4 regions of the Paraburkholderia sp. J11-2 genome follow, and region 3 is predicted to be linked to each of the others. Evidence: riboswitches for the same ligand, from Rfam matches in the RefSeq annotation. Region 3 holds a riboswitch; each other region holds the start of a gene.
The links. Region 3 has a riboswitch for fluoride ahead of U5A57_RS19145 (MutS-related protein). Riboswitches for the same ligand answer to the same signal wherever they lie in the genome.
Positions count from the first base shown of each region.

Region 1: another riboswitch for fluoride. It lies ahead of U5A57_RS15115 (respiratory chain complex I subunit 1 family protein); the one in region 3 lies ahead of U5A57_RS19145 (MutS-related protein).
Region 2: another riboswitch for fluoride. It lies ahead of U5A57_RS19625 (voltage-gated chloride channel family protein); the one in region 3 lies ahead of U5A57_RS19145 (MutS-related protein).
Region 4: another riboswitch for fluoride. It lies ahead of U5A57_RS15150 (hypothetical protein); the one in region 3 lies ahead of U5A57_RS19145 (MutS-related protein).

Region 1 covers NZ_CAJMYY010000009.1:194,478-201,941, forward strand. Annotated here, with positions in the region: gene nuoB (NADH-quinone oxidoreductase subunit NuoB) at 1-149, opposite strand, end outside; gene U5A57_RS15100 (NADH-quinone oxidoreductase subunit C) at 180-1,667, opposite strand; gene U5A57_RS15105 (proton-conducting transporter membrane subunit) at 1,664-3,142, opposite strand; gene U5A57_RS15110 (hydrogenase) at 3,145-3,825, opposite strand; gene U5A57_RS15115 (respiratory chain complex I subunit 1 family protein) at 3,830-4,777, opposite strand; fluoride riboswitch at 4,943-5,014, opposite strand; gene U5A57_RS15120 (DUF190 domain-containing protein) at 5,065-5,433, opposite strand; gene U5A57_RS15125 (hypothetical protein) at 5,585-5,929, opposite strand; gene eno (phosphopyruvate hydratase) at 5,974-7,266, opposite strand; gene eno (phosphopyruvate hydratase) at 7,306-7,464, opposite strand, start outside.
Region 2 covers NZ_CAJMYY010000013.1:141,595-149,058, forward strand. Annotated here, with positions in the region: gene U5A57_RS19605 (AraC family transcriptional regulator) at 18-914, opposite strand; gene U5A57_RS19610 (SDR family NAD(P)-dependent oxidoreductase) at 1,069-1,848, shown strand; gene U5A57_RS19615 (DUF3079 domain-containing protein) at 1,858-2,061, opposite strand; gene U5A57_RS19620 (penicillin acylase family protein) at 2,265-4,775, shown strand; fluoride riboswitch at 4,842-4,913, shown strand; gene U5A57_RS19625 (voltage-gated chloride channel family protein) at 5,007-6,296, shown strand; gene U5A57_RS19630 (methyl-accepting chemotaxis protein) at 6,518-7,464, shown strand, end outside.
Region 3 covers NZ_CAJMYY010000013.1:32,711-40,174, forward strand. Annotated here, with positions in the region: gene U5A57_RS19130 (MFS transporter) at 1-1,212, shown strand, start outside; gene U5A57_RS19135 (porin) at 1,344-2,423, shown strand; gene U5A57_RS19140 (ATP-dependent protease) at 2,492-2,875, opposite strand; fluoride riboswitch at 3,077-3,139, shown strand; gene U5A57_RS19145 (MutS-related protein) at 3,298-4,833, shown strand; gene U5A57_RS19150 (MutS-related protein) at 4,830-6,383, shown strand; gene U5A57_RS19155 (DUF190 domain-containing protein) at 6,467-6,796, shown strand; gene U5A57_RS19160 (DUF190 domain-containing protein) at 6,972-7,340, shown strand.
Region 4 covers NZ_CAJMYY010000009.1:202,519-209,982, forward strand. Annotated here, with positions in the region: gene eno (phosphopyruvate hydratase) at 1-563, opposite strand, end outside; gene ppa (inorganic diphosphatase) at 642-1,178, opposite strand; gene U5A57_RS15145 (DUF190 domain-containing protein) at 1,178-1,507, opposite strand; fluoride riboswitch at 1,680-1,747, opposite strand; fluoride riboswitch at 1,901-1,966, shown strand; gene U5A57_RS15150 (hypothetical protein) at 2,089-2,559, shown strand; gene ppa (inorganic diphosphatase) at 2,572-3,111, shown strand; gene U5A57_RS15160 (hypothetical protein) at 3,130-3,555, opposite strand; fluoride riboswitch at 3,650-3,717, shown strand; gene U5A57_RS15165 (hypothetical protein) at 3,794-4,516, shown strand; gene U5A57_RS15170 (dynamin family protein) at 4,531-6,624, shown strand; gene U5A57_RS15175 (MutS-related protein) at 6,722-7,464, opposite strand, start outside.

The sequences.
Region 1 (7,464 bases), on a different contig from region 3:
TGTGCACACTCGTCGCAGTTCGGCCGGCATTTCGACGGGTCATAGCGCGGCATGCCAAGCACTCCCCGCTGCCCGTCCTCGCCGCCCTTCAACGGCCAGTCGGTGCTCGCGCTGCCTTCCTTGAGTCCAAACCAGGTCCAGAGTGACATGGCATGCGTTCCTCAAATCGTCTGCGATGGCTACCGGGCACAGCCCGAGATCGTCAGCCCGAAACTTGCCTCATTGATTGCGTAGTCCATCATGTTGCTGTCGTGCACGGTCGATGGAAACACCCGCCAGTTTGCGAACGACGGCGACTTGATCTTCACGCGCAACAGCCGCCCGTCGGTGCCGATATGCACGGCATACAGAACCGTCCCGCGCGGCGACTCCGACCAGCCGAGCCCTTCGGAGCCCGCCACGGGCATGCATACAGCAGATAACGCGCCTTCGGGGAGCCCCTCGGCGATGGCCCTGTCGACGAGTGCGATACTCGCGCGCAGTTCCGCGATGCGAACCCGCATCCGCGCTGCGGCATCCCCTTCCTGCGCCACGGCAACCTCCGGTTTCAGCGTGCGATAGGCTGCATAGGGATGATCGCGCCTGAGATCACGATCCACACCGGAGGCACGCTCGATCGGTCCGGTCGCACCCTGGTCAAAGGCGAGCTCCTGGCTCAAGGGTGCCGTGGAGATCAGACGGTCGAGATGACTGGTCGTTCTTTCAATCAGCCCGATGTATTCGTCAATCTGCGGCTTCAGCACCCCCAGCCCTTCCCTGATGGTTTCGAGATCAAGCTCACTGCGCACGCCGCCCGGCCACACAAGGCTGCGCAGAAAGCGGCTGCCGCTGGCGCGGCCGTTGATCTGTTTCGCCCGCTCCTCAAGCAGTTTTCCCTGCGCTTCGCCGACCTTCAGGGTCGTCGTGTGGCACAGGTGCCCCAGGTAATGAAGATGGTTGTAGATGCGCTCGAGCTCCGCGGCGAGAAGCCGGATCCATTGCGCCCTGACGGGCACTTCGCAGTCCGCGGCATCCTCGATGGCTTCGACATAAGCGATCGCATGCGCCACGCTGTCAATGCCTGCTACCCTCTCAGCGAGCAACGTGGCCGACCCAACATCCATGCCCTCGAACTGTTTCTCCATCCCGCGGTGCTTGAGAAACAGGTTCGGGTGATAGTGCAGGATGCCTTCGCCAAGGTAGTAGAAAATGAACTGGGCGGATTCCAGTACGTCAGCGCGGACCGGCCCGAAGGGAAGCAACTGCACATGCTTGCCCGATACGGCTGGCAATACCGGAGCCGGCAGCGTTGCCGCGACGCTGTCTCGTTGTGAACCGGAAGGCTCAAGGGGTCCCCGATCCGTTTGCGGCAGGAACGCCGTCACCAGTCTCTCCGGCTCGGGGTGTCCCGAAAACGCGATGCCGCTCATTTCCATGACTTCGCGCTCATGCCAGCCAAGGAGCGGGCTGATTGCCGCAAGGCTTGGCACGGAGTCCGCCCTCACCGGAACACGCCAGCCAGTGAACGTCTCCTGACCGGGCAAGGTGGCGACGTATCGCAACTCTGCGTCTGATGCACTCGGGAACCACGCATACACGCCCTGAAAGCGGCCGCCTGCTGCGACCAGCGCCTGCGCACGCCCCATCAGCTCGTCTATCGACAGCGTCACGTACTCGCAGTTCGTCATCGCGCGCCTCCGCCGAGATCTGTCGCGACGACACCGAAATAGCGCCACAGCTCCTGCGGCCACCAGATCCCGAGCACGAATACGGGTACGAGTGCCATCCACATTGGTAACGTCATCCACGGGCTGACCTCGACGCCGTTGGCAACAGATGCGACAGCGGCATCCGGCGTCCGCGTGTCGAAATACATGGTCCGAAAGTGATTCAGGAATCCGATGAAGATCACGATCAGGAGCAGCAGCAGCACGATAACGGCCCATGCATTCGGAGTAGCGAACCCGGCGCGCATCAGCGCTAGTTCGCTCAGAAAGAGACCGAATGGCGGCGCACCCGTGATCGCGACGGCTCCTGCGATCCACAATGCCCCGGTCACCGGAAAGCGTGACCAGACGCCCCGTATGGCATCCATGTCCTTCGTCCCATAAACACGCATCACGTTCCCCGCACCGAAGAACATGAGCGACTTGTTGAGCGAATGGTTGAGCATGTGATACAGCACCGCGGCGATGGCAAGCGAGCCGCCGAACCCAAAGCCGAGAGCCAGCACACCCATATGCTCGACGCTCGAATACGCCATGAGCCGTTTTATGCCCTGCTGCCGCACGATGAACAGCGCAGCGACGAACAGCGAGAATGCGCCGAAAGCAACGAGAACCGTGCGCGGGAGCATCGATCCGCTCGCCGCATCCGTTATGGTCAGAAAGCGGGCGACGCCGAGCATCGCCGTGTTCAGTAGTGCGCCCGACAACATGGCCGATACGGGTGCCGGACCCTCGCTATGTGCGTCAGGCAACCACGTGTGCATGGGTGCGAGCCCTGCTTTCGTCCCGTAACCCACAAGCACCAGAAGAAAGGCCATTTGCGTGAGCGCTGGGCTCATGCGCGGCGCTGCGTGACGCAAGGTATCCCACGTCATGTCGTATGTCGGGCCGAGGACAAGACTGCCCGCCCAGTAAAACAGCACGGTCCCGAGCAGCGCGAGGCTGATGCCGGCGGACACGACGATGATGTATTTCCACGCCGCTTCGATGGCTTCCTGGCCGCGCTCGAAGCCCACCAGAAACGTGCTCACCAGCGTCGTCAGTTCGATGGCGATCCAGTACACGCCGATGTTATTCATCAACGGGCCGCAGATCATCGTCGCGGCAAACAACGCAAACAATGCGTAGAAGCCGGGCAAGCGCCCCTCCTCCTCCCTGAGAAGACGCATGTAGCCGACAGCGTAGACGGAAGCCAGAAAATAAACGACGCAGGTACAAACAAGGGTCCACGCGCCCAGGCCGTCGAAAAGAACGTATCCGTTAATAAACGTCCTCGATCCGTCGACATGGATGACCAGCCATAGCGACGCGACGAGACACGCGACAGCGGCCGCGAGGTTGGCGTACTCGGCCATTCTCACGTGCTGGCTCGCGCCAGCAACCAGGGCGGCCAGCACCGGTGCGAGGACGACAATCGCCAGCCATGCTTCGATCATGATCACCCCACCAGACGCCTGAGTTCATGGCTGCTCGTGCTGCCCACGTGCGCGACCAGGTAGCGCACGAGCACACCGAAGCTCACCACGATGACGAGAAGATCGAACAGGAGAACAAGTTCGATGAGAAGCGGCATACCCGGGACCAGAATCTGTGAGCCGAGAAAGATTCCGTTTTCGAGAACCAGCAGGCCAAGCACCTGGCTGATCGCTTCCTGCCGCACTGCAAGCATCAGGAATCCGATGAGCTTCATCGACAGCATCACCGTCAATGCGAGCACGACCACCGTGCCGCCCAGCCCGAGCGAGTTCCCCAGATGATTCGAGACGACGAAGGCAAAGAGGACCAGCAACGCCCCGAGCACCAGACTCGAACTCGGCTGCAACGTGACATGTAATTCGCGCTCGACGGACAGTCGCGAAATGATCCTCCAGATCAGGTACGGCAGGACAAGACCTCGAAAGAATGCCGTGAGCACGGCCACCAGATACAGTTCGTGGAAGTTGCCGAAATAGCCGACGGCGCCCGACAGGATCGCGATCAACCATGACTCCGCCATGAAGGCGAGCAGATAGTCCTTGAGCCAGCGCGAGCCGAGCATGACGAACGCCAGCAGGAGGCTGCCGATCGCCAGCAGGCTGAACAGGGACGCCGCCAGAGGATTCAGATGGGCAAGTAGCATGGCGTCACCGCAACTGGTTTGCAGCAATCGCGAGTACCGCGAGCATGAACGAGGCGGCGAGCGGTTCCTGATAGCGGAAAAACCTCAGTCTGGACTGCGCCGTTTCAACCAGCACGATCACGAGCGCCACGACGAGCATCCGCGCAAACAGCCCCGCTGCCGCGCCGACCGCCCCGATCACGGTACCGCGCTGCGAAAGCCCCCATGGCAGGGTGAGCACGTTGCAGAAGATCGTGAAAAGGATGAACTGCTTCATCATCGACGCCCACTTCAGGAGTGCCAGGAGTGGGCCGGAATATTCGAGGATCCGGGCCTCCTCGATCATGTAGACCTCGATATGCGTGCTCGAATGTATCGGCAGACGGTCCGTTTCCACGAGTAGCAGCACGAAGAAAGCGAACACGAGAAAGAGGTGCGCCGGGCTCCAGTACACAGCGGGCTGCTGGACGAGCAGGTGGTTCACCACGAACGGCAACATCGCCTTGGCAAGCAACGTAATGCCGACGAGCACGAGTATCAAGGTGGGCTCAGCCAGTATGCCGAGCATGACAGAACGGCTTGAGCCGATGCCGCCATAGGCGCTGCCCGAGTCAAGGCCGGCCAGCACGATGGCGAAGGAACCCAGGGTGAGAATGAGGCCGCCGCCCAGTATGTCGCCCATGTCGGAGAGTGGCAGCGGAAAATCGGTGAGAACCGGGATCAGGATCGGCACCGTCATCATGCAGGTAAACGCCACGATCGGCGCGCACCAGAAGATCCACGACGCCGTGTCGGGCACAACGATCTGCTTGCGGAACAGCTTGCGCAGGTCGCGATAGGGCTGGAAGATGCCTGGCCCCCGCCCACGCTGGATGCGCTCCTCCCATTGCAGGATCACGCCCTGCAGCAGCGGCGAAAGGGCGAGCACCGTCGCCACCTGGGCGATCTGGAGCAGGATGTCGCGTGCGCTCATGGCCTGGCTCCCGCCCATGCAGGGGAGCAAAGGTCAACGCAGGGGGGGATTTGCCATGAACGCTCGCTGGTGCATCCCATGTTCTTCGCTTTTTTCTGGCATTGATATGCCCGGGATGCTCGTGAATGCGAGCCGGCCAAAATACCTACCGGCCCCGGCTACCGGGGACTGGTAGGCATCATTAGCCACGTGGAGACGACGCGGCGGTTAAGGGAGGATGCCATCTCCGCAAACAACAGTATCGAGTATAGGAGACGCCTCGATACATGCAAGCCTGCAACCTTCTTCTAGTGCGGCCGCCGGTGGAAGAGAGAAAAATGCTTCCCGGCGCTTTCATGTTCGTCACCGCCGACCAATCCAAACTCCACAGGAGAGCGGGTATAAAACACATGCACGTGCTCGGTTCTCACCGCGTCCATCATCCGGTCAGCCTCGTCTTCTGTAACGGCAAGGATCACCTGGACGGGTTGATCGGTCAGCCTGAGCACGTGAGCGGCATGATGCGCCCCCGCATGCCCCGTTCCCTCTGCACAATTAATGACCGTCGCACCATGAATGCCCAGTTGCTTCGCTTCATGAAGCAGCCAGTCCGCGACGGTATGGTGGCCATGGCGGCGATTCTGTTCGGTATAGAAAGTGAGCTGGTAGCCGTTCATGTCTGCTCCTTCAACGACACCAGGATGCCGTCACGAAGTCGGCAGCCCCGGGGCCCAAGGCCCCACAACGAATTCTAGTGCATGGCTACGGGCGTCACGGATGCTGCAGCGCGGCAAAAGCGCGGCCGCCGAGCTGGTGCGCCAGAGCCGATCAGGTACTGTCTCCAGACGCCCTCATGAAGCGGATCGATTCGCTCAGCACATGCGTGATTTCATCCAGCCGGTCGCGGGGAACGCGCATCTCCACCCATTCCCGCATGAGGGAGCGCCCATAGGGTTGAAAATAAAACGCACGTCCACGATCGACCATGAGCTGCGCGACACCTGCGGGCAACCTGATACCGATGCCGCTACCGTATACGCAGAAGGCGACGCGATCGTCGATGAAAATCGCCGGGTAGCCAAAGATGACGCCTTCGCGAATCGCAACGTTGAGTGTCTGGACGTGTGTCAACAATGCTTCAAATAGCGCCCGGTCATGAAGCAGCCTCGGCATGCCATCCACGCTCTCCTCCATCCCCGCTCACGGTGCACCACCGATCAACATCTGCGCTGGAACACCGCGCGCCCCGCATACTGCGCGTGTTCGCCAAGCCTCGCCTCGATGGTCAGAAGCCTGTTGTACTTCGCGACGCGCTCGCCTCTCGCCGGCGCCCCGGCCTTGATCTGGCCGCAATTCAGCGCCACTGCCAGATCAGCAATGCTTGTGTCTTCCGTTTCCCCTGAACGATGTGCCACCATGCACGAATAGCCCGCTGCGAGTGCCATACGCGCGGTGTTCAGCGTCTCGGTAACCGTTCCGACCTGATTGGGCTTGACGACGACGCAGTTGCAGCAACCCTGAGCGATTCCCTTTACGAGAAACGGACGGTTGCTCACGAACAGGTCATCGCCCGCTATCTGCATCCGGTCGCCGAGCTCGCGCGTCAGCTGGGCATAGCCGCCCCAGTCGTTGTCTCTGAGTGGGTCCTCAACAGACACCAGCGGGTACTGCTCGCCCCATTCCCGGCACAGTCCCGCCATCTCCTGTGCCGAAAGGTCGCTCCCCTCACGCGCCAGCCGGTATCGACCGTCACGCCAAAGGCTGGTCGCGGCAAAGTCAATGGCCAGCGAGATGTCTTCCCCTGGCCTGTATCCGGCGCGCTCGATTGCCTGCATCACCAGGTCGAGCGCCGCACGATTGGTTGAAAGCGCCGGGACAAAGCCCCCCTCGTCGCCGACGTTGGTCGAGCTGTGACGTTCGACCAGCAGATCACGCAATGCATGGTAACTCTCCACGCCATACCGGAGCGCCTCCCTGAACGTCGGTGCACCGACGGGCACGAGCATGAATTCCTGCAGGTCCGGCCCGCCGTTCCCATGGATGCCACCGTCCAGTACCGTGAGCATTGGCGTTGGCAGAACCCGCGCCTCGTCCCCGCCGAGATACCGGAAAAGTGGCAGGCGGCAGGCCTGCGCGGCGGCGCGCGCGCATGCCAGGGACGCCCCAAGCGTTGCATTTGCGCCAAGACGGGACTTGAAATCCGTGCCGTCGAGTTCGATCAGCACGGCGTCGATCCGCCACTGGTCATCGGCGAGCAGGCCCACCAGTGCGGGCCCGATCAGCTCGTTGACGTGCCTGACTGCGTTCAGGACGCCCTTGCCGCCATATCGCTGCCGGTCGCCGTCACGTAACTCGATGGCTTCCGACTCCCCCGTCGACGCGCCCGATGGCACCGTTGCGTGCGCGAGGGAATCGTCGTCGAGCACGACGGTAACCTGCACAGTCGGATTGCCCCGGGAATCCAGGACTTCTTCTCCGATTACGCGAGCGATCGACGCGGACGTTGCCATCTGCTCTTTCTCCAGGTGCCAGCGACTGCCGTTGCCGGCTCAGCCACGACGGAATTGCCGGAACGCGGAGCGCCCTGCAAACCGCGCGTCGTCACCGAGCATTCTCTCGATGGCGAGCAGACGGTTGTATTTCGCCACCCTTTCTCCGCGCGCCGGGGCACCGGACTTGATCTCGCCACAACCCAGCGCGACCGCGAG
Region 2 (7,464 bases), 110 kb from region 3:
TAAGTCACCTATGTCACCTAAGCGGCCTCGCGCATTGCCTTCGCCTGGGTCGAGTCTTTTTTCGGTGGCGCGCCAAACATCCGCGTGTATTCCCGGCTGAACTGCGAGGCGCTCTCGTATCCCACTTCGAATGCGGCGGCCTGTACGCTCATCGAAAGCGAGAGCAGCAGTCGGCGGGCTTCCAGTAGCCGCAACTGCTTCTGGTATTGAAGGGGCGGCAGCCCCGTCAGCGCCTTGAACTGGCGGTGAAACGCCGACGCGCTGAGCTGGGCAAGCGCCGCCAGGTCTTCCACCCGCACGGGCTCGGCAAACCGCTCCCGCAAATTTTCCACCGCGCGCAGCAGGCTGAGAGAAGGGCTTTCGGTCGACGCGAGCCGCGCGATTTCAGATCCATTCGGACCCCTTAGCAGCCAGTAGCAGATCTCGCGCATGAGCATGGGGTACAGCATGGCGATGGCGTCGGGCGTCTCCAGCAGGCGCACGGCGCGCAGCGCGCAATCGGCAAGCGGGCCGTCGAAGTTCGCGACGAACACGCCGCGGCTCGCCTCTGCCGCCGGCGCGGGCGCAGGCGACATCTCTTTCGCCACGGCGCGCAGCATGGCCAGGTCCAGTTCGAGAATCAGAACCAGGCAAGGTTTGTCCGGGCTCGCTTCGAACACCCGGCCGCGCGACGGCGTTTGAACGCCGACCACGAGCGCTTGACCTGCCCGGTATTCGAGTTGCGCCCCGCCGAAACTGGCCCATTTGGCGCCTTGAGCGACGATGCACAATGCCGGGCGCGCCGCGCGAAACGTGGGCGGCGCGGGGTGGTCGGAGCGCAGAATGAGCAGTCCGTCGACCGCGGTGCTGTATGGGCTCGTGCCGGGCTGCGTTTGCGTGTAGCGCAGCAGGGCGGCGGCCAGTTCGTTCGTCATGGCGGCTCGCTAAGGATCGCGCGAGGGAAAGTGCGCGCCGAGGCATGTTAGTCAGCGAAGCAGGAATAGGCAAGAATCGGGCAGGTTCGGGTATTCACTCGCCGGTGGCGCCAGGCGGAGAATCGAAGCCATCCACTCTAGCGAGAGGTGCCAAATGGCAACGAACAACGGCAGTCAGTCGGGCCCGAAAATCGCGGTCGTCACCGGCGGCAGCCGCGGCATTGGCCGCGACACTGTTCTGCGGCTGGCAAGCCGCGGCGTCCGCACGGTCTTTACTTACAACACCAATCGGGCCGAGGCCGAGAAGGTTTGTGCGCAGGTTGCAGAGGCGGGGAGCCAGTCGATCGCCCTGCAACTGAACATGGCGAATTCTGGCGCGTTCGACGACTTCGTTGCGCGCCTGCGAGAAGCGCTCGGAACGCTGAACGCCACGGGCTTCGATTATCTGGTGAACAACGCCGGAATTTCTTCCACAGCCACGCTTGCCGCCGGCACCGAAGCGGAACTCGACGCGCAGTTCGCGGTGCACTTCAAGGGGCCGTTTCTGTTGACGCAAAAGCTGCTGCCGCTCATTCATGACGGCGGCCGGATTGTGAACGTCTCCTCGGGTCTTGCGCGCTTCGCGTTTCCGGGCCGCGCGATTTATGGGCCGATGAAGGCGGCGGTCGAAGCGCTCACGCGCTATATGGCGCTCGAACTCGCGCCGCGCCGAATCGCGGTCAACGTCGTGGCGCCAGGCGCCATTGCGACCGACTTTAGCGGCGGCATCGTGCGGGACAATCCGGAGGTCAATAAAGCAGTAGCGGAACACACCGCGCTCGGCCGCGCGGGATTGCCGACTGACGTGGGGCCGGTTATCGCGGGTTTATTGTCGGATGACTTTGGATGGGTGAACGCGCAGCGCATCGAGGTGGCTGGCGGCATGCATATTTGATTTCGCCGGTCACAGCGCGACGCTTTTGCCGGTCGCGTCGACTTCGATGCCCCAGTCGCCTTGTTCGAACCAGTCGTCGCCGAGCAGTTCGGCCGGATGCTGCGTGCGGCTCTGGCCGTTGCCGCATCGCATGTCGCCGGCGGGGCAGTAGTGGTCGCAGCCCCAGCACAGGCGCTCGGGGTGCTGGGGGTGAATCGGAAACTTCTTTGCCATGATGTCGTCCCGGTGCGATCCCGGAAAGGACGCAATATCAACATTGTCGTCCTCGCGCGCCACAGTGGCAGATGGCAGAGTGTCACGCCCAGCAAGCGCGGCTGCTGCAGATTGTCGCAGCGTCATGCTATGGTCGTAAGGCGGCTGGCCGATCCGGTCGCAGCGCCCGGAGGCGCTAATCAAAACGACCCGCATGCGCCGCCATGACCCGTTCGAGCCTTTCTCCGCAAAAGCGCCGCGGCGCGTGGCCGCTGATTGTGTTGTGTACTGTCGTCGTCGTTCTGGTTGCCGGGGTCCTGGCGGGCTGGCTGACATTGCGCGGCAGCTTGCCGCAACTGGACGGCACGCGTGCCGCGCCGCTCTCCGCGCCCGTGACGATCGAGCGCGACGCGCTGGGCGTGCCGACGATACAGGGCAACACGCGCGGCGACCTCGCGTATGCGAGCGGCTTCCTTCACGCACAGGATCGTTTCTTCCAGATGGATTTGCTGCGCCGGGTCGCCGCTGGCGAGATGGCGGCGCTCATCGGACCGGCGGCGTTGCCTCTGGACCGCCGCGACCGGCTCTTGCGCTTTCGCGAACACGCCCAGGCAGCGCTCGCCGCGCTCTCCGCTGACCAGCGGGAACTGATCGAACGCTATACGGCGGGCGTCAACGACGGCCTGCGCTCGCTTCGCGCGCGGCCGTTCGAGTACTGGCTGTTGCGCACGCAACCGGCGCCGTGGCGTCCCGAGGACACGGTGCTCACCGTCTACGCGATGTACTTCGATCTTCAGTACGACCAGGTGAGGCGCGTGCTCTCGCGTGCGGCGCTGCGCGAGCGCGTGCCCGCCGACCTGCTTGCGTTCCTGCTGCCTGAAACGAGCCATTGGGACGCCCCGCTCGACGGGCAGCGCGCATTGCCGCAACCGCCGGCGGCGTTGCCCGCCGCGCCGCCATCGTGGCTTCCGGCAACGCGGTCCGCCGCCGATCTCGATCCCGACGCCACTTCGCTTCTCAGCAGCGTGCCTGGTTTCGTCGGCGGCGAGAACGCGGTCGATTCGATGGTCGGCAGCAACGGTTTCGCGGTCGACGCCGCGCATAGCGCGCACGGCGGCGCGCTGCTCGCGAGCGACATGCACCTGGGACTCGCGCTGCCGAACGTCTGGTACCGCCTCTCGCTCGTGTATCCCGCCCCCGATGGCGGCGAGCGGCGTATCACGGGCGTCAGCCTGCCGGGTACGCCGTCCGTCGTGGCCGGCAGCAACGGCCATATCGCGTGGGGCTTTACGAACAGCTATGCGCGCTTCGTCGATCTGGTCGAACTTCAGCGTGATCCTGCCGATCCCTTGCGCTACCGGGTGCCGGGCGGCGGATGGGACAAGGCGCGGCTGATCCACGAGCGCCTCGATGTGAACGGCGGCGCGAGCGTCGATCTGCCGGTCGTGCAAACGCGCTGGGGGCCGCAACTCGTTGTCGGCGAGCACGCCTATGCATTGCATTGGGTCGCGCAGGATCCACAGGCGACCAACATGAACTTCATGCAGCTCGAAGGCGCCACGAACGTCGCCGACGCATTGCGCGCCGCGCAGACCTTTGGCTTGCCGACGCAGAATTTCATGGTGGCCGACGCGCAAGGCCATATCGGCTGGACGCTTGCCGGGCCGCTGCCGCGCTTCGCGGATGCCGACGGCGGCGCGGCGGCGCTCGCGAGCTTGCCGTACCGCTCCGAAACGTATGCCGGCTGGCAAGGGTACCGTTCGCCCGATGCGTATCCGGTGCGCGTCGATCCGCCGGCCGGGCGCATCTGGACCGCGAACAACCGTACCGTGCCGCTGGAGGACGTGGCGCGCATCGGCGACGCCGGCACGGATCTCGGCGCGCGCGCCACGCAGATTCGCAATGACCTGTTCGCGCTGCCGCATGCGAGCGAGCGCGACCTGCTCGCGGTGCAGACCGACGACCGCGCGTTCTGGATCGAGTTCTGGCGACGTGTCGCGCTGGACGCGCTCGATGCGCGCGCACTCGACGGTCATCCCAAACGCGCCGAATTCCAGCGGCTGGTCCAGGCGTGGGACGGCCGCGCCGATGTGGATGCCGTCGGCTACCGGCTCGTGCGCGCGTTTTACGACTCGCTCTACCAGGCATGGTTCGGTGTACTGGACAAACAGTTGGCCGCGATTGCGCCGGGCCTCAGCTATCGCGCGGCGAACTCGCGTTACGAAGCGACGATGGAGACACTCGCCGACGATCGCGCCTGGATACCGGGAGCCTTCGCGGACTGGCGCGCGTTCATGCTGGACCGTATCGACCATACGATCGCTAGCTTGCCGCATGGTGCGAATGGCACGAATGGCACGAAGCTCGAAGACGCACGCTGGGGCGAGCGCAACCGCGCGGCAATTGCGCATCCGTTCGCGCGCATGGTGCCGGAGTGGCTGCCGTGGGTTCGCGGCTGGCTCAGCGCGCCGCATGACCCGTTGCCGGGCGACTCCAACATGCCGCGCGTGCAGTCGCCGGCGTTTGGCGCGTCCGAGCGTTTCGCGGTGTCGCCGGGGCGCGAGCAGGACGGGATCTTTGAGATGCCGGGCGGGCAGTCGGGTAATCCCATGTCGCCGTACTTTCTCGCGGGACATGAAACATGGGTGCGTGGCGACGCAGCGCCGTTCCTGCCGGGTACCGCCGTTCATACGCTCAAGCTCGTCCCGGCCGGCGCGCAGCAGGCTCAAAACTGAGGGCCGCAGGTTCGCCAGCGCGGCGACGATCCTGTTGCAGCGTCTTATGTTGTCGCATAAAATCACGGGGCTTTCGGAGATGGCATTCCTCCCGTAACCGCCCTGCGTTCCCGCAGCGCTGATGATGCCTACGAGTTCCTGGGTGCAGGAGGTCGTAGGCCGTCCACGCGACGCCCCCCCTGTCGCCCAGGTGATTTGCAACCGTGCAAGCAAACGCAAACCTGGACCGCAATGAAATCCCTGAAGTCTATCGAGCAGTTCGCGATGGTTCCGTACCTCGCGCGCTGGCTGCTGCTCTCGTCCGTGCTTGGCGCCCTGGCGGGCAGCGCCTCCGCCTTGTTCCTCTATGCGCTCGATCGCGCAACCGACATCCGCGTCGCCCATGCCTGGCTGCTCTGGCTGCTGCCCGTTGCCGGCTTCGCGACCGGCTGGGTCTATCACCGTGTCGGCAAGCCGGTGGAAGGCGGGAACAACCTGCTGATCGACGAAATCCACGACCCGCAAAGAATCGTGCCCAAGCGGATGGCCCCGCTCGTGCTCGTCGCCACCGTGGTCACGCATCTGTTCGGCGGCTCGGCCGGACGCGAAGGCACGGCGGTGCAGATGGGCGGCGCGCTCGCCGACCGGGTCACGCACGTTTTCGGCCTCGACCGCGAGGAGCGCCGCATTCTGCTGATGGGCGGCATTGCAGCGGGCTTTTCGTCGGTGTTCGGCACGCCGCTGGCCGGCGCGATCTTCGGGCTGGAAGTGCTCGCAATCGGGCGCCTGCGTTACGACGCGCTGCTGACCTGCGTGGCGTCGTCGCTGGTCGCGGACCAGGTGTGCCGCGCGTGGGGCATCCATCACACGGTCTATAGCATTGCGTTCGTCCCGCATGTCACGCCGCTCGGACTTGGCTCGGCCATTCTCGCGGGCATCGCATTCGGCGTAGTGGGCATGCTGTTCGCCGACTCGACCCACGCGCTCTCGGCGTTCATCAAGCGCAAGATTGCCTACGCGCCGGCGCGTCCGTTCGTGGGCGGTATCGTCGTGGCGCTTGCCGCTACCGCGCTGAACGTGCCGCAGTATCTCGGCCTGGGCATTCCGACCATTGTCGAAGCGTTCAATCATCCGTTGCCCGTCTACGACTTCGCGGGCAAGTTCGGCTTCACCGTCGTGACGCTGGCATCGGGCTTCAAAGGCGGCGAAGTCACGCCGCTGTTCTATATCGGCGCGACGCTCGGCAATGCGTTGGGGCATGTGCTGGCCTTGCCGATGCCGGTGCTCGCGGGCCTTGGTTTCGTTGCCGTATTCGCTGGCGCCGCCAACACGCCGATCGCTTCGACGGTCATGGCAATCGAGCTGTTTGGCGCCGACATTGGCGTGTATGCGGCGCTGGCCTGCGTGGTGGCTTATCTGTTTTCCGGCCACACGGGCATCTACCGCGCGCAGCGCGTGGGGCAGGCGAAGCATCCGCTTTTGCCCGCTGGCATGCGTCTTTCGGACATTCCCGCGTTGCGCCGTGTACGGAGCAGCGATTGAGTCTCCGGCATCGCGTCATCGTTGTCTTGTCCACCTGAAAGCGAAGCGCATCGGGCTCGTTAGCAGAAGTGAGCGGACGACGCCAGAAGCGCTGGCTGATTCTCCCTATATCGGTTCGCCTCCTACCCTTGGTGTGGGGGATGAGTCAAGCTTGCCGCGCTCGCGTCGAGGCAGGGTCTCGCCGTGAGCCACATAACAGGGAATCGAATAAGGGGACAGCCATGAAGTGGCTCGATCGCATGACGGTGTTCAAAAAGCTGCTGACAGCATTCGCCGTTGTGATCGTATTTGCGGTGGCCGTGGGTATTGCCGGCGTCTCGTCGCTGGCGTCGATGCATGATATTGCCGATGAAATCTGCAACCGGCACATGAGCGGCCAGTTCTGGCTGGAGGAAGCGGCGCGCAGCAAGTTGAGCACTGACCTCGACGCGGCGAATCTGGGCTACGCCGATGAAGCGGGGCGCAACCATCTGAAGGAAGACATCGTCGCGCAGCTCAAGCGCATGCATGAGTCGCTCGATCGCTACGCCGGTGCAGGCGTGTCGGCTGGCGACCGCGCGCTCTATGACGACGTGCTCAAGAAGACCTCCGCATGGGAAGCGATCGTGCATCAGCAAATCGGCTTCGCGCCCGTGCCCGCAGGCGTGGACAACGCCGAACTCGTGCGCCGCGCGATTGCGGCGAGCGTTGCGTTGGGCGACAGCGTGGCCGCGCTGATCGATTCGCTGCAACGCGAGGCGAAAAACGCGCAGACCGCAGCCACAGCGCAATTCCAGCATATGCGCGCGCTCGTCATTGCGATTCTGCTCGGGGCGGTCGCGACCGGCGCGCTGCTAGCCTGGTTGATTTCGCGGCGGCTTTCACGCCAACTGGGCGGCGAGCCGGCTTACGCCATGGAAATTGCAGGCCGTATTGCAGCCGGAGACCTTTCGGTATCCGTAACAATGCGACCCGGCGATTCGAGTAGTCTGTTGCACGCGCTGGGCGAGATGCGTGTGCAACTGACTGGCATCGTCGCCAACATTCAAGACTCGAGCGGTTCTATCCTTCTTGCTGCCCGCGAAATCTCGCAAGGCAACACAGATCTCTCGCAACGCACCGAAGAGCAGGCGGCGTCGCTCGGCGAAACCGCGACGAGCATGGAGCAGCTAACCTCGACCGTGCGCCA
Region 3 (7,464 bases):
AATGCGCTCGAATTCTACGACTTCGTGATTTACGCGTATTTTGCCGTCTATATCGGGCACGCTTTCTTTCCGGTCGGTGGCCAGTACGGGAGCCTGCTGCTTGCGGCGGCGACGTTCGGCGTGGGCTTTTTCACGCGCCCGCTAGGTGCGGTGCTGATCGGCGCTTTTGCCGATCGTGCGGGCCGCAAGCCCGCACTCATTCTCACGGTTGCGTTGATCACGGTCGGCACGCTGGGAATGGCCGCCACGCCGTCATATGCCAGCATCGGCATGGCGGCGCCGCTCATCGTGGTGCTGTGCCGGCTTCTGCAAGGCTTTGCGCTAGGCGGCGAGGTCGGTCCGGCGACGGCGCTTCTCATCGAAGCCGCGCCACCTGGGCGGCGTGCGCTCTATGCAAGCTGGCAACTCGCAAGCCAGGGCATTGCAGTCGCCGTGGGGGGCGTATTCGGTGTGTTGGTATCGATGACATTGCGTGCGGACCAACTGGCGGCATGGGGCTGGCGTATTCCGTTCATCGCGAGCCTGCTGCTCGTTCCAGTGGCTGTCTATATTCGCCGGAGTCTGCCCGAAACGCTCGAGGACAACGACGCTCGCACGGCGTCTGAGGTATTGGGCGGCGTCGTGCGTACGCATCGGCGCTACCTGGTGCTGGGCGTGTTGATGACGCTCTCGGGCGCGGTCTCCTCGCAGATCGGCAACTACATGACGACCTACGCCATCCAGACGCTGAAGCTGCCGCCAACGATCGCGCAGACGAGCGCACTGGTCGGCGGCCTGTTGACGTTTGCAGGCGGCCTGGCCGGCGGATGGCTGTGCGACATGCGCGGCCGCAAGATCGTGCTGATTGCACCGCGCGTGCTGCTGATGCTGTTGAGCGTGCCGATGTTCCTGTGGCTGCAGGCCGCGCCGGGCGCAACGAGCTTCCTGCTGGTGACGGTGATTCTCGCGTTGCTGACGGCCATGAGCGCAACGGCGGCGATGGTGGTCATGCCCGAATTGCTGCCCGCCAGCTTTCGCAGCACGGGTGTGTCGCTCGTCTACGCAATCGGCACGACGCTGTTCGGCGGCACCACGCAGTTCGCCGTGACGGCCTTGATTGCCTGGACCGGAAGCCCGATGGCGCCCGCGTGGTACATGGTGGCGACCAGTGTGCTGAGCCTTGCCGCCATGGCGATGCTTCCCGAAACACGCAACGTGGACGTGTCCAGATAGCGTTCGGCACCGTGCGCGGCAGTGCCCGCGCCCGGCCAGCTACTCACCGCACCTTCGCATCATGCCGGGCGTAAGCCTGGCAGGGGCGCTCGCGCGCCTGCATTTTCACCATAAAGACAATAGAACGAGACATGAAAAAGACCATGATCGCCGGCCTCGTGCTGGCCGGTATGCACGGTGCTGCGAACGCGCAGTCGAGCGTGACGATTTTCGGCAGCCTCGATACAGGGCTGACCTACGTGAGCAACGTCCACGGCAGTTCGTCTTTCGCCATGGCAGACGGCATCAACAAGAGCAACTCGCTAGGTTTCACGGGTGTCGAAGACCTGGGCGGCGGCAAGCATGCGCTATTCAAGCTGGAAAACGGCTATTCGGTGAACACGGGTACGTTGGGGCAAGGCGGACTGCTGTTCGGCAAGCAGGCTTATGTCGGCCTGGGCGATGCGTCGATTGGAGATGTGACGCTCGGGCGTCAATACGACTTCGCGTACTCCATGATCCGCTATTTGCCGTGCTTGTCGTGTGGCATCTACAGTGTTGAAAACGGCGACCTGGATCGCGTTTCCGGCGAGCGGTTGAACAACACGGTGCAATTCATGTCGCGCACGGTTGCGGGCTTTTCGGCCGGCGCGCAGTACAGCTTCGGCGCAAGTTCCGGCAGCACGACGACAAACGCCGGTCGCGCGGTGAGTGCAACGGTGCAATACGCCGGCAGCGCCTTTGCCGCAGGCGCCTTCTACACCGATATCAATGGCGCCCCCGTCTATGTCGGCATGACTGGCGCGGCGGAAATCTTCGGGCGCCCGATCACGCCCGCTACCGCGTTGCTCGTCGACAAGCAGCGCATCTTCGGATTTGGCGCGACCTATACACCGGGTCAATGGCGGGTGTCAGCGGTTTATACCAATACCCATCTGGAACTTGGAAACGCCAGCGCACAGGATCAGGTGATTCACGTCGGCGGTGAGTATCGGCCCCGGCCCGATCTCGTGCTCGCTACCAAGCTCACGTACGACAAGCTCGATGCGTCGCATTGGCTCACGCTCTCATGCGGCGTGGACTATTTGCTCTCGAAGCGCACAGATGTCTACCTCGACGTGCATGCGCAGCGAGCATTCGGGGACAGCACCAAGGCATCGATCGCGCTGGCCGGCACTTCGTCGACAGACAGCCAATTCCTGTCGCGTGTGGGCATCAGGCATTTGTTCTAGCCGTTCTCGCGGGTACGGCCTGATTTTCGGGGGCGACGCTCTGGTCACACCCCGACGCCCAGCGGTGATCAGAGGTCTCCGCGCACTTCACCGGTGCCCAGCACGTTGCGCTGCCGGTTGACCTCCGCCCAAAGCGCATCGCTGTCGTCGTCGCGCAGCAGGACCATCCAGTCCAGTTGATCGTCGGTCACGCCGAAGTATTCCAGGATCTCCCTGCGAACGGCATCGACGAACTGCGCGTATTCCGGCGTTGCCTGGGCCTGCGCGTGCAAGGCGTCGTATGCCGCATCGTCCACGCCGCCGCCGTGCTCGTCGATGTAGTGCGAGATCCACTGGTCGCGTTCGCGGTCGTAGTCGGCCTCGGCGCGCATCGCCTGCACAGCCGTGTAGAAGTCCAGTTGGGCAAACGCGGCGATCGCCGCCGTTGTTGCCTCGTCGAATGGGGTTGTCATCGCATATCTCATGTGGGCCGTGGCACATTATCGCGCGGGCCGCGACTGGACGCCCGAGACTCCCTCACTTTCGCAACTGCGATGCCCGCGCAGGCGGCCTGCGGCGCGTTCGAACGCTGTCGATGCGGCAGCTGCCACACACCGCGTTCTGCCCGGGTACGCCCGCCTGGGGGCTTGCAGCGCTGGCGATAGAGGCGTAACGTTGTTGCAGGAGATGGCATTCTCCTGGAACCGCCCCGACGGGCTAATGATGCCTACCGGCCTGGGAACAGGCACTGTCGGTGCATGCGGTTTCTTCGCTGGCCCCACCTGTGTCTGTGCCGTCAAGACGGCATCTCCCGGTTCACATCGTCACAGCCCAACCTTCGTTGGGCTTGGGTTTCGTCGCGCTCTGCCAAAGGCGTGGCGACGAGGGACTGGAAATGGGATTTCACAGCATCCTGTTTGAGACACCCGAAGACGGGCCGCTTGCTGGCGAAGTGCACGAGCCGGAGTGCTTTGGCGACCTGAATCTCGACCAGATTGAGCTGAAGCTCACGCAAGGCTATGACGAGTACGACCTGAAGCCGTTCTTTCGTACAGCGCTCGATCGTGAGAGTGCAATACGGTACCGGCACGACGTGATGCGCGACCTCGGGAGCCACGAGATTTCCCGCTGTATTCACGCCTTTGCGCAGTCGATGCGCAAGATGCGCTCAGCGCTGGCACAGGCAGAGAAGCTTTACTATCCGCGACAAAAACAATGGTGGTTTCTCGAAGCTGCGTTCCGGTATTGCGATGCGCTTGGGACGTTAGAAGCCACGCTACATGAGACTCACCCGAAGTCGGCAGGCTTGCGCGAGTTCAGCGCGTGGCTTGCAGGGTATCTTCGTGGCGAGGACTTCATCGGACTCAGGCGAGATGTGGTGGACCTGCAGACGGCGCTGGAAGCCGTTAGATACGCGGTGCACATTCACGGCAACGCGGTGGCCGTGCTGAATGACGACCGCGAGAGCGATTACAGCGCATACGTCGTGGCTATTTTCGAGCGATTCAAGCAGGGTGAGGTCAAGGACCACAGTGTCGAGGTCAAGGAATGGCCGGAAATGAATCACGTCGAGGCACAGATACTGGACTACGTCGCCAGGCTCCAGCCTCAACCATTTGCGATGCTCGCCAGCTTCCAGCTCAATCACACTGACTTCCTTGACGCCACCATCGCCTCATTCGACCGCGAGGTGCAGTTCTACATCGCGTACGACGCCTATATTCAGAATTGCCGGGAGCAAGGTCTTCCATTCTGCTTCCCGGTGGTTTCGTCGTCGAGCAAGGCCGAACGTTGTCACGATACGTTCGACCTCGCGCTCGCGCACAAGCTGTGTGCAGACAAGCTTCCAGTTGTGCGCAACGACTTCTGGCTGGAGCGTGCTGAGCGCATTATTGTTGTCTCGGGTCCCAACAACGGCGGCAAGACGACTTTCGCCAGAGCGTTCGGGCAACTTCACTACCTCACGAGGCTGGGTTGCCCGGTGCCCGGCAGTGAGGCGCGCCTGTATCTCTGCGATCAGCTCTTTGCACATTTTGAGCGTGAAGAGAATACGAAGGACATGCGCGGCAAGTTGCAGGATGACCTCATGCGCATGCACGCCATCCTGGCGCGAGCCACGCCCCGCAGCGTCATCGTGATGAACGAGATTTTCAGTTCCACGACGCTTGCCGATGCGCTATTTCTCTGCCGCCGGATCGTCAACCGGATTATGGAACGCGACGCGCTTTGCGTATGCGTGACCTTTGTCGAAGAGTTGGCCCGGCTCGGCGCGCAGACAGTGAGCATGGTCAGTGAAATCTGCCCGTCCAATCCGGCGCAGCGAACGTTCCGTATTCGCCGAAAGCCCGCCGATGGACGCGCATACGCCGTCTCTGTGGCCGAGCAGTACGGGCTCACCTATGAACGCCTGAAGGAGCGCCTTGCATCATGAAAGCATGGTTGCTCTATGCGCAGCGCGATTTCGACTGGCATCGCGGTGAACAATGGAACGAAACCACGCTCACGCGGGATCTCGAACTCGCCACCGTCTTTGCGGCGATGGGGGCGGGCGACGAATTTCTCGAGGGTGTGGCGAAGAAGGTCGTGACCGTCAGTCTGGATGAGCTTGGCGACATTCTTTATCGACAGGCCGTGCTCAGGGATTGTCTGAGCCACGAGGCCGTTGTACGGCGGCTCTATGCGATTGCCGTGGAGGCGCAGGAGACGGAGCGCAAGAGCTTCTACTGGGGATTGACGGCTTCGGCGAGCAGCGTCCTGCACTCGGCCCGAGACCTCGTGCAGGCGTATTTCGCCTCGTTGGTGAAGTTGCGCCAGCTCGCGGACGACGAAACGTCGTCATTCGAATCGGCCGGGTTCAGACGGTTCTTCGCGATGGTGCGCGAAGCGTTGCCGGATGACTATTTCGCAGCTGTTAAGCATTGCCTGAGGGAACTCAGGTTCAACCGCGGTGTGCTGATGAGTGCGCAACCAGGTCGTGGCAACAAGGGCACCCGCTACGTTTTACGCAGACCCCACGAGCCGGACCCGAATCTGATTCGCCGTCTATTCGCAAGGCGGCCACGCTCATACACGTTCCGCATTGCCGAGCGAGATGAGAACGGCGCCCGTGCGGTCGCCGAACTTGAAGCGCGCGGCATCAACCACGTTGCAAACGCGCTTGCCCAGTCGGCTGATCACATCAAGCGCTTCTTCGCGATGTTGCGCGCGGAGCTTGGCCTCTATCTGGGTTTCATGAATTTGCGCAACAGACTGGCAAAGCGAGGTTTGCCAGTCTGTTTTCCTGTGCCTTTTCCGGTTGAGCAGCGCAGGCACAGCTTCTCAGGGCTGTACGACATCAGTCTCGCACTGCGTGTGGAGCACGCACCGGTGGGCAACGATGTCGACGCGAACGGCAAGGATGCTATGGTCGTGACCGGCGCGAACCAGGGCGGGAAATCGACTTTTTTGCGTAGTATTGGAATCGCACAAGTACTGCTCCAGGCGGGCGGCATCGTCGGCGCCTCGGCATTTGAAGCAAACGTCGCGACCGGGATCTTCACGCACTACAAGCGGGAGGAAGATGTCACGATGCAAAGCGGAAAATTCGACGAAGAGTTAAGACGCATGAGCGAGGTCGTTGACCATATCCGGCCTCACGCGCTCTTCCTGTCAAACGAGTCGTTTGCATCGACCAACGAACGTGAGGGCTCGGAAGTCGGTAGAGCGATTATCGAGGCTCTGCTCGAGGCGCGCGTAAAGATATGCCTTGTCACGCATCTGTTCACGTTGGCAAAGGGTCTCGCTACTGAATGCGCGTTTCCCGCAGTCTTTCTGCGGGCCGAACGCCGGGAAGACGGCGAGCGCACGTTCCGCCTGATTCAGGGAGAGCCGCTGCAAACGAGTTTCGGGCAGGACTTGTACCGCGCCTTATTCGAGGAAGACGCCATGGAGTCAGACGATGCTGGGCATAGGCAGGAGCGTTCGCCACGCGTTAAGGCTTGACCCCAGGGCAGCAGCCAGCGGGGCGTCGTCGCTTCTCTGGCTTTTGGCCCGGCACAGTTCATTAACTTGATCAGGAGGTGTTTATGCAAGGTAGTCAACTGACCATCTATGCGGCTAATCAGAGTCATCGCGTCCGGCACCTTTCTGTCGTTGACTGGATACTTGAGGAAGCCAGGCATGCGGACATTCATGGCGCCACGGTGGTCGAGGTAGCCGAAGGTGTAGACCACAAGGGAAAATATCATGCGGCTCGCTTTTTCGAGCTTGCGGAACAGTCGGTCGCCGTCACCCTTATCGCCGGAGATGCGCAGATTGACAACCTGCTCGACACGCTCAACGGCGGCGGTGTTCCCCTCTTTTATACGCGTACGCGAATCGAATACGCCACGCTTGGAACGAAAGCTGCGGACTGAGGACAGAACACGCTGAGCTTGTGCCCTATGTCGCGCGCGTGCGCTGCAATGCAGCACATGTCGGCGCCAGACCCTTGCACTAGAATGGATTGAGGGTCCTTCGGTGCCGGGTCGGCACCGAAGGACCTTCCGGCTGCAGCTTCTGCTCAGCGGTCTCCCGCGCGTGGAGGAGGGCATGAACGGCTTTCAGCTTACGTTTTACACCGAACATGACCGCCATCACGGACATCGGACGGTGTGCGAATGGCTGCTTCACGAAGCGGGCCGCCTGGGAATCCACGGCGTCACAGTGATCAACTGCGCGGAGGGGACTGGGCATGCCGGCGCACATCATGGGGCGCATCTGCTGAATCTCGCTGACCAACCGGTGCAGGTTATTCTCGCCGTCACGGAAGACGAGGCGCAGCGCATGCTCGACGCCGTTGAAGCTGAGCACGTTCACGTCTTCTACACGCGGTTTCCCGTCGAGTTTGGGGTGCTCGGTGCGGACTCGCAGCAGGCAGGGAAAGCGCGCTTTTCCCTATTCGGTCATAAGCCGAAATAGTCACTTCACACCATGCGCCGCCAGGTCTTCGTACTGCGAATCTGCGGCGGCGGCGCCGGCGTGCTATTCACGCGCGTGTGAACTATTCTGAAGTGGTGACTAGCGGCTGGTTTTCTTCTACGCA
Region 4 (7,464 bases), on a different contig from region 3:
GTTTCCGCGCCATAGCGCAGTGCCTCGCGAAACGTCGGTGCGCCAAGCGGCACCAGCTTGTACTCCTGGACATCCGGCCCACGGTGTCCGTGCTTGCCGCCGTTCAGTACATTGAACATCGGGACAGGCAGCACGTGGGCGTTTGTCCCCCCGAGATAGCGGAACAGCGGCAAGCCGCTCTCCATCGCCCCGGCTTTCGCGCACGCCAGAGAGGCTCCCAGGATCGCGTTCGCACCGAGCACCTCTTTCGTCTCGGAGCCATCCACCTCGATGAGTTTCTCGTCAATCAGTCGCTGGTCGTCCGCTCTCAGCCCCGTCAGCGCCCACGCAATCTCTTCATTCACGTGCTTGACCGCGCGCAGTACGCCCTTGCCTCCATACCGGCCGGGATCCCTGTCCCGAAGCTCGGCCGCTTCAAATTCACCGGTCGATGCCCCGGAAGGTACTGCCGCAGTGGCCGCGATACCGTTGTCCAGCGTAACGGTGACCTCGACCGTCGGATTGCCGCGCGAATCAAGGATTTCGTCGGCCCCTATCGTGTCAATCACTGCGTGGTTGCTCATCGCGGCTCCTGCGGACTCGACACTCTGATCCGGTGACCGGCTTTCGCATGGCCACCTCGAGATCGGAAGAAGACAGAATCACGGGTGTGCGTCGTGAAACGCCGCCACGGCGATGCGGATTGCCTGATACGCCGCGTCGATGTCCGCCCACCCCTCGAACTGCACCCACTTGCCCGGCTCGAGCTTCTTGTAGTTCTCGAAGAAAAACTGGATCTGGTTCAACGTGTACTCGCCAACGCCATCCAGGTCCGTGATGATGCGGGTCGCCGGGCAGACGCCGTCAGTCGGCACCGCAATCACCTTTTCGTCAGGGCCGGCCTGATCGGTCATGTTCAGTAATCCGACCGGTCGACAGGGAATCAGCGACAGCCGTTCGAGCGGAAATGGCGCGATTACGATGATGTCCAGCGGATCGCCGTCCCGGGCAAGCGTCTGCGGAATGAAGCCATAATTGCCCGGGTAGCGCATACCGGCGCTCATGATCCGGTCAACCCTCAGGAGTCCGAGGTGTTTGTCCGCCTCGTATTTCACGGGTTCGCTCTGAGCCGGAATCTCGATGATGGCATTGACTTCCAGCGGGACGTTCTCGCCGGGTGGAATAGCGTTGAAATCCATCACTGGCCTCCAACCGTTCCGAGGGTCTCGTATTCGATCGGCGTGCGCGTATAGAAAAGGCGAATGCCGCCGGCTCGCAGTAAGGCCAGCATTGCATCTACCCTTTCATCCTCGCCGATCAAGGTAACAGCGACCGGTTGATCCGTGAGCTCGAAGAAACGCGCCGCGTGGTATCGACCCTTCGCGTCCACGCCCTCCGCCACCTCGACTACCGTCGCGCCAACGATGCCAGCCTCTTTGGCTTCATGGAGCAACCATTCGACCACCGTCATGTGTTTCACACGGTGGCTCTGGTTCGCAGCGTAGAGGGTGAGCTGGCTCCCCTTCATGGGCGCCTCCACACAGACAGGCTGGCCGCCACCTCAAGGAAAAACGAACGCGCGTGACCACCACGCCTCGCAAGGCACAGAAAAGGAACAGATCGCATGAATTACCAGATTCGTAGATTGAACAAATCTGGGTAGCAGGACGCTTTGGCAATGCCTACGAGCTCCTGACCCAGGGACCGTAGGCATCATTAGCCGGGCGAAGCCGGCGGTTTGAGGAGGAATGCCATCTCCTTTCGGGCCAGTGTAACACGCATATTTTGCACCCGCTACTGGCCATGGCCGAAGCACTTCCGAAGGTGCGTCGTTCCCGAGACCGGGCCAACGCACCCTCAGCCCCCAGTCACAAAAAACCGGATTGCGCAGCCTCCCGGCATTGTCTAGAGTTGTAGCACCGGATCTTACGGAGATGGCATTCTCCGCCAACCGCCGGTGCGACCGGCTAATGATGCCTGCAGCCGTCCGGACATCGGGCCGCGCTGTTGCGCATGTCTGTCTTCCCATGCTCCAGGATGGCGCGGGCAAAGCGCCAGTTGCGCCGTGGCAGGGGCCCGATTTCCCTCGAGGCGCGCAAGGAGAGACGGATGATCGTCATCGACATCCCGGGGTTTCGTACCCTCAACCTCGAGCATCTTGTTCTCGATTTCAACGGAACGCTCGCCGTCGATGGGCGTCTGCTCGATGGCGTCGAGTCACGTCTGACGGCGCTGGCCAACGAACTGGATCTTCATGTCATAACCGGCAATACCTACGGCGATGCGCGCGAGCATCTGCGTAATTGTCCGGTGGAAGTCGTCTGCCTGCCCGCCGCAGGACAGGCGCTCGCCAAAAGCGACTATGTTAGGCGCCTGGGCCCGGATCGCGTTGCTGGAATGGGTAACGGGCGAAACGACGCCCTCATGCTAAAGCAGTCCGCGCTCGGGATCGCCGTGCTCGGCACCGAGGGCCTCGCCATTGACACGCTGGACGTCGCCGATGTCGTGGTTCGCCACGCGGTCGACGGTCTGGGATTATTGTTGCGCCCGAAGCGGCTTGTCGCAACCCTGCGTAGCTAAGGGGGAACCGATTTGGACTACGACGGAATCGGTGCAGGCAGCAATCTCCCTGCGTCCTTTAACGTCATCATTGAGATGTCTGCCTTTGGGGAGCCTGTAAAGTACGAGGCCGACCCGAAGTCGGGATGGCTGCGCGTTGAGACGTTCATGATGACGAGCATGCGTTATCCCGCCAACTACGGATTCGTGCCGGACACGCTCGCTCCAGATGGCAGACCCCTGGACGTTCTCGTGGTTGCCCCGTTTCCAATCGTGCCTGGCGCCGTCGTGGAGGCGCGAGCCCTGGGCACCATGCATCTGACCAACGAACGCGGCCCCGACGCAAAGATCGTCGCGGTTCCGGTGAGCAACGTCTGTCCGTCAAGCGCGGACATACTGGCATTGGAAGACTTGCCCAGACTGCTCCTGCATGAATTCCGGCACTTCTTTGTCAACTACAAGGTCCTTGAGCAAGGGAAATGGTCTCGCTTCGAGCACTGGGGTTCATCCGATGATGCCGCGAGCGAGTTGCTCCAGGCCGCTTCGGCCTACCGGGAGGCTGCCGGCCACTGAATCGCGTGAAAAATTGGTCTACCTCTGCTCAAGCGAACGCTGCAGGACGTCGAGATGCGCGCGAAGTCTCTTGATAAACGCCGCGTATTCTTTTTCGAATGCCGGTTCCAGCGCTCCGAAGCCGGACAGGCGCGTTGGCGACATCTCATCGATCGCAATCCCGACAAACTGCAATGTGACAGACAGTGCGTGCATCGCATCAATCGGCTCCCCCTCGATGTCGATCCCCCATCGAATCGCCGCCCGGCCGACCTCCTGGTCGAAGTCTTCGAGGAAGCGCTGGACGCGATCCAGCGCGTCGCCACCGGGACGACGCACATAGCTCATGTGAGCGCTGCTGCTCGCGTGGGTGCCGCTCGTCTCCCGCACCTTTTCGAGGAGCTCCAGCAAACGCCAGAGATGCCCGCGCAGCGCACGTCTCGTGTTCTCGGATGGTGCTGCCATTTTTGAGCCTCCGTGCCGCCTTAGCGACAGTGTAGGACAACGCTCATGCCTGCATGGGTGATCCGTTGCCAATTCGAAGCGGCGTCACTAGAATGAAGTTGCGGGAGATGGCATACCTCCTCAAACCGCCGGCTTCGCCCGGCTGATGATGCCTACGGTTCCTGGTCGGGAGCTGTCGGGTCATCTCAATGCCCCTGTCCAGATTTTGTTTTCCGTTTGTCTTACCGGACAGCGTCTCGTGCCCGCCTCTCCCCATCTCGCTGCGCACTCTTCGCTCCCGTTGCCGTTGTCTGACGGCGAGGTCGACTTTCTCTGGTGGTTTATCCAGGGCAGCATCATGGATGCGGACGTGAGAGCGCGCCTCTACGCCCATTGGGGAATGTGCGCGCGGCATGGTCTTTCCTTTTTCTGCGTTGAGGCGGCCTTTCGCCCGCATCTGATCCACGGCAGCACAATTCTGTACAACGAACTGATGCGACGTGCTGCGCACCTGGTGGCTGGGCATGGCGTGTACAGCCTGACGCCACCGGGAGTGATGCGACATCGACTGAGGCCTTCCGGCCCATGCCATATGTGCACTCTGGGCTACGGCCCCGAATCTCGGGGGAGCGCGCCGCCGGAACGACTTGCTCAAGGTCGGGATCTCACCAATGCGCGCGCGTTCGCAGTTGAGAATCGCGAAGGATGGTTGCCGTATGTCTGCGGACGATGCTCCGGAAGCCGCGGCGACGCGCTTTGCCGCGCTCATCTGATTGAAGCAATGGAGCACGATGGCTCGACTGTCCTGCAGCACCACAGCGTGGCCGTATCCCACATTGCAGAGCATCTCGCGCGTTTCGAGCATTCCTTCCGTTGGGACAGCCGCGGAACGGATACCGCGGCGGATCGGGGTGCGCTGATCGCCGCCATCGGTTGGTGCGCCGGCTGGAGCGAGATCCTGCAGACACTGTCAGCCAACTGAGCCGAGCGACCATCATGCGAAACGACAGGCAGGACACTTTCCCCGCGGTGTACGCTCGACGCGTGGGAGATGCCTTCGTTCGCATCGATGCGTGCCTCACTGATGCACTGCACTATCTCGATCCGCTCATGCAGCGCTCGCCCTTTGCGTCCCGCGTCGCTGACGCCGCTCCGGTCCAGCACCAGATGATGATCAGCGAGCTTGAGCTGATCCGCAAGGCGATGCAAACGATAACCGCTCGCCATGATGTTTCCCTCCCCGCGCCGCGCACCAGCTCCCTCGAATCCTGCAGGCTCCGTATCAGCGAAGCGATGCTTGCACTCTCCGAACTTGATCCGCGCGCCGCGAAGGAAGCCAGCATCAGCGATGGTTGTGGGTTGACTGAGGGGCAAGAGGAAGACGCCTGCCGCCTCGTCGGTCATTTGATGGCCTTGCTCGACGGGCTCGAAAATGCACTCGCGAAGAACTTCGACATGACGACACGGACGGGAGAGACGCTCGCCGGTCCCGGGTCGCGCGGCCCACAACGTATCCCGGGCAGTCCGCCCGCTCAACCGCTCGTAAGCGAACTCGAAAGGATTACCGCGTCGCACGGGCTCGGTGACCTTCATCGCCGTTGCATGGACTTAGCACGACACCTGGCGTCGCCGGACATCGTCGTTGGGTTCTTTGGTGCTGTCAGTGCCGGAAAATCGTCGTTGATAAACAGCCTGTTAGGCGACGCTCTCTTACCCGTCGCGGCACTTCCGACAACTGCCGTACCGGTCGAGATCCGTTACGGGAAGGTAGCGCGCGGTACAGTAGAATTTGCCGTCTCGAAGACTGAACTGATCGACCGCGCTCGCATAGCCGAATTTGTCGACGAGCATTCGAATTCCCGGAACTCCCGCGGCGTCACGCGAATCACGTTCGAATCCCCCTCGCCGCTGCTCTACGATGGCACTACCGTCATCGACACCCCTGGCGTCTCATGGGACGATTGGGACGTTGCACCGGTAGCCGCAACCGCCGCGCCCTGGTGCGACATCGCAGTCGTGCTCATCTCGGCGGCGGCCCCCCTCACGCTTCACGAGGCCGCGCTCGTTCGCCAGCTTTCCGGCCATGGCGCGCGGGTTGTTGTACTCGTTACGAAGGTCGACCTTGTCGGCGCTGAGGACCGTTGGCGTATCTACGAACACGTCGTTCGCGGACTCTGGCAAAGCACGCAGCTCGAAGTTCCCGTCTATCTGGTCAGCACACGGGAAGAAGATCCACCATGGCGGCGCGCGTGGTTCGATGGCCCTTTTGCCGAAGCGCTGGCGCAGTGTCGGTTGCAGCGAGCGGAAATACGTCGGCGTCAACTCGCGACATTACGGCGTGACGTGCTTGATGCCATCCATACCCGGCTGATGTTACACGCGCCCGCTGCCAGTACGAGTGCGCAGCTTGACGACGCATTGCGAACCCCTAACGCGAACCGCGATGCCGCTCACGCTGCAATCGGCTCCAGGACAGGCGCTGCAAAAGCGATCGACCGGACAATGAACCGACTCATTGACGAGATTGCCCACAACGCCGCGTCGCTATGGTCCGAGACTCACGATCTCTCGTTCGACGCAACGCGACTGCTCGAGCTCGCGACGAATGCACGTGCACTATCGCTGTCCAGCGCGGCGATGCGAACCGTCGAGACCCACCATGCAAGCGCCCGCGTCGCGCTCCGCCGTGTCGAAGAAATGTTGGGCCAACCCGGCATGGTCTCAGCACTGCCGGTCTCTTTCATTGCTCCAGCTTTCGCTCTACAGGAGGATTTGCCAACGACGTTACTGGCGAGATCGTGGGGCCGGGTCTTCGGGCGGTGGGGGTTCTACTTCTGTGCTCGCGTTGCGTTGCATTCCAGTGCGTCCGTGCAAGTCGTGCGCCGGGCACTCGACACCTATCGGCAGCGACTCGAGACGTGGAAACAACGAAGCCTGACCTCGCTGGCTCAGGCGCTGACGGAGTACATCGAACGATTCGAACGTTTGCGCGACCAGGGCAGTGAAGGGGTCCAGCCGAACGTGCAACGTTTGAAGGATGACTTGGCGATCCTTGGCGCTATTGAACATAATGACCTGTCCGGGAAATGAAGCTGCGCCACCACAGCGAGACTTCCCGGCTCTGGATGGGTAACTGACTCAAATCGCGCACTGGCGAGCCTCCGTCGGTGGGAGGATCGCCAGCGCGTCAAGACTCGTCGACCCCTGACAAGGTGCCCTCCGACTTGACGCTGTCGTCTGGCGCGTGCTGACCTGTGCCGAATATCTCCTGATACAGGTCCTGGCCGAAGCTTGTCTGTAACGGCTCGGCTTCCATGAGCCTGAAAGTGCGAACGCCGTCATCCCGGCGTTCGGCCCGCAGAAACGTCCTCGGATACGGATCGTCATCGTAGAGGCCCTTTGCCAGGGTAAACAGATGCGTCACGAGAACAACCTTTACGTGGTGCGAGAGCAGCGCATCCACGATCTGACGGCCAATCTCTGAGCCTTCGCGCTCGTTGGTCGACGCGAACGACTCGTTCGAAAGGAACAGGCCGTTTTCCGCCAGATGATCCACCACCTCGCTCATGCGTTTCAGTTCCTCGTCGAATTTGCCACCGTGCATCGTGGCGTCCTCTTCGCGCTTGTAATGGGTAAAGATCGCCTGCGTCACATTGGCGTCGAACTCCACAGCACCGACAAACATGCCCGCCTGTAACAGCATCTGGGCGATGCCAATGCCGCGCAAAAACGTCGACTTGCCACCCTGGTTCGCGCCGGTCACGACGATGAGGTCCTTACCGGTTGCATCGACGTCATTCGCCACGGGCGGTTCCTGCATTCGCAATGCGAGACTCACGTCATAGAGCTTCTGAAAGCGGTGCTTACGCTCACCGGGTGGATGCACTACGGGAAAGCAGACCGGCATCGCGCGTCGCGAAAGCTCGTTGC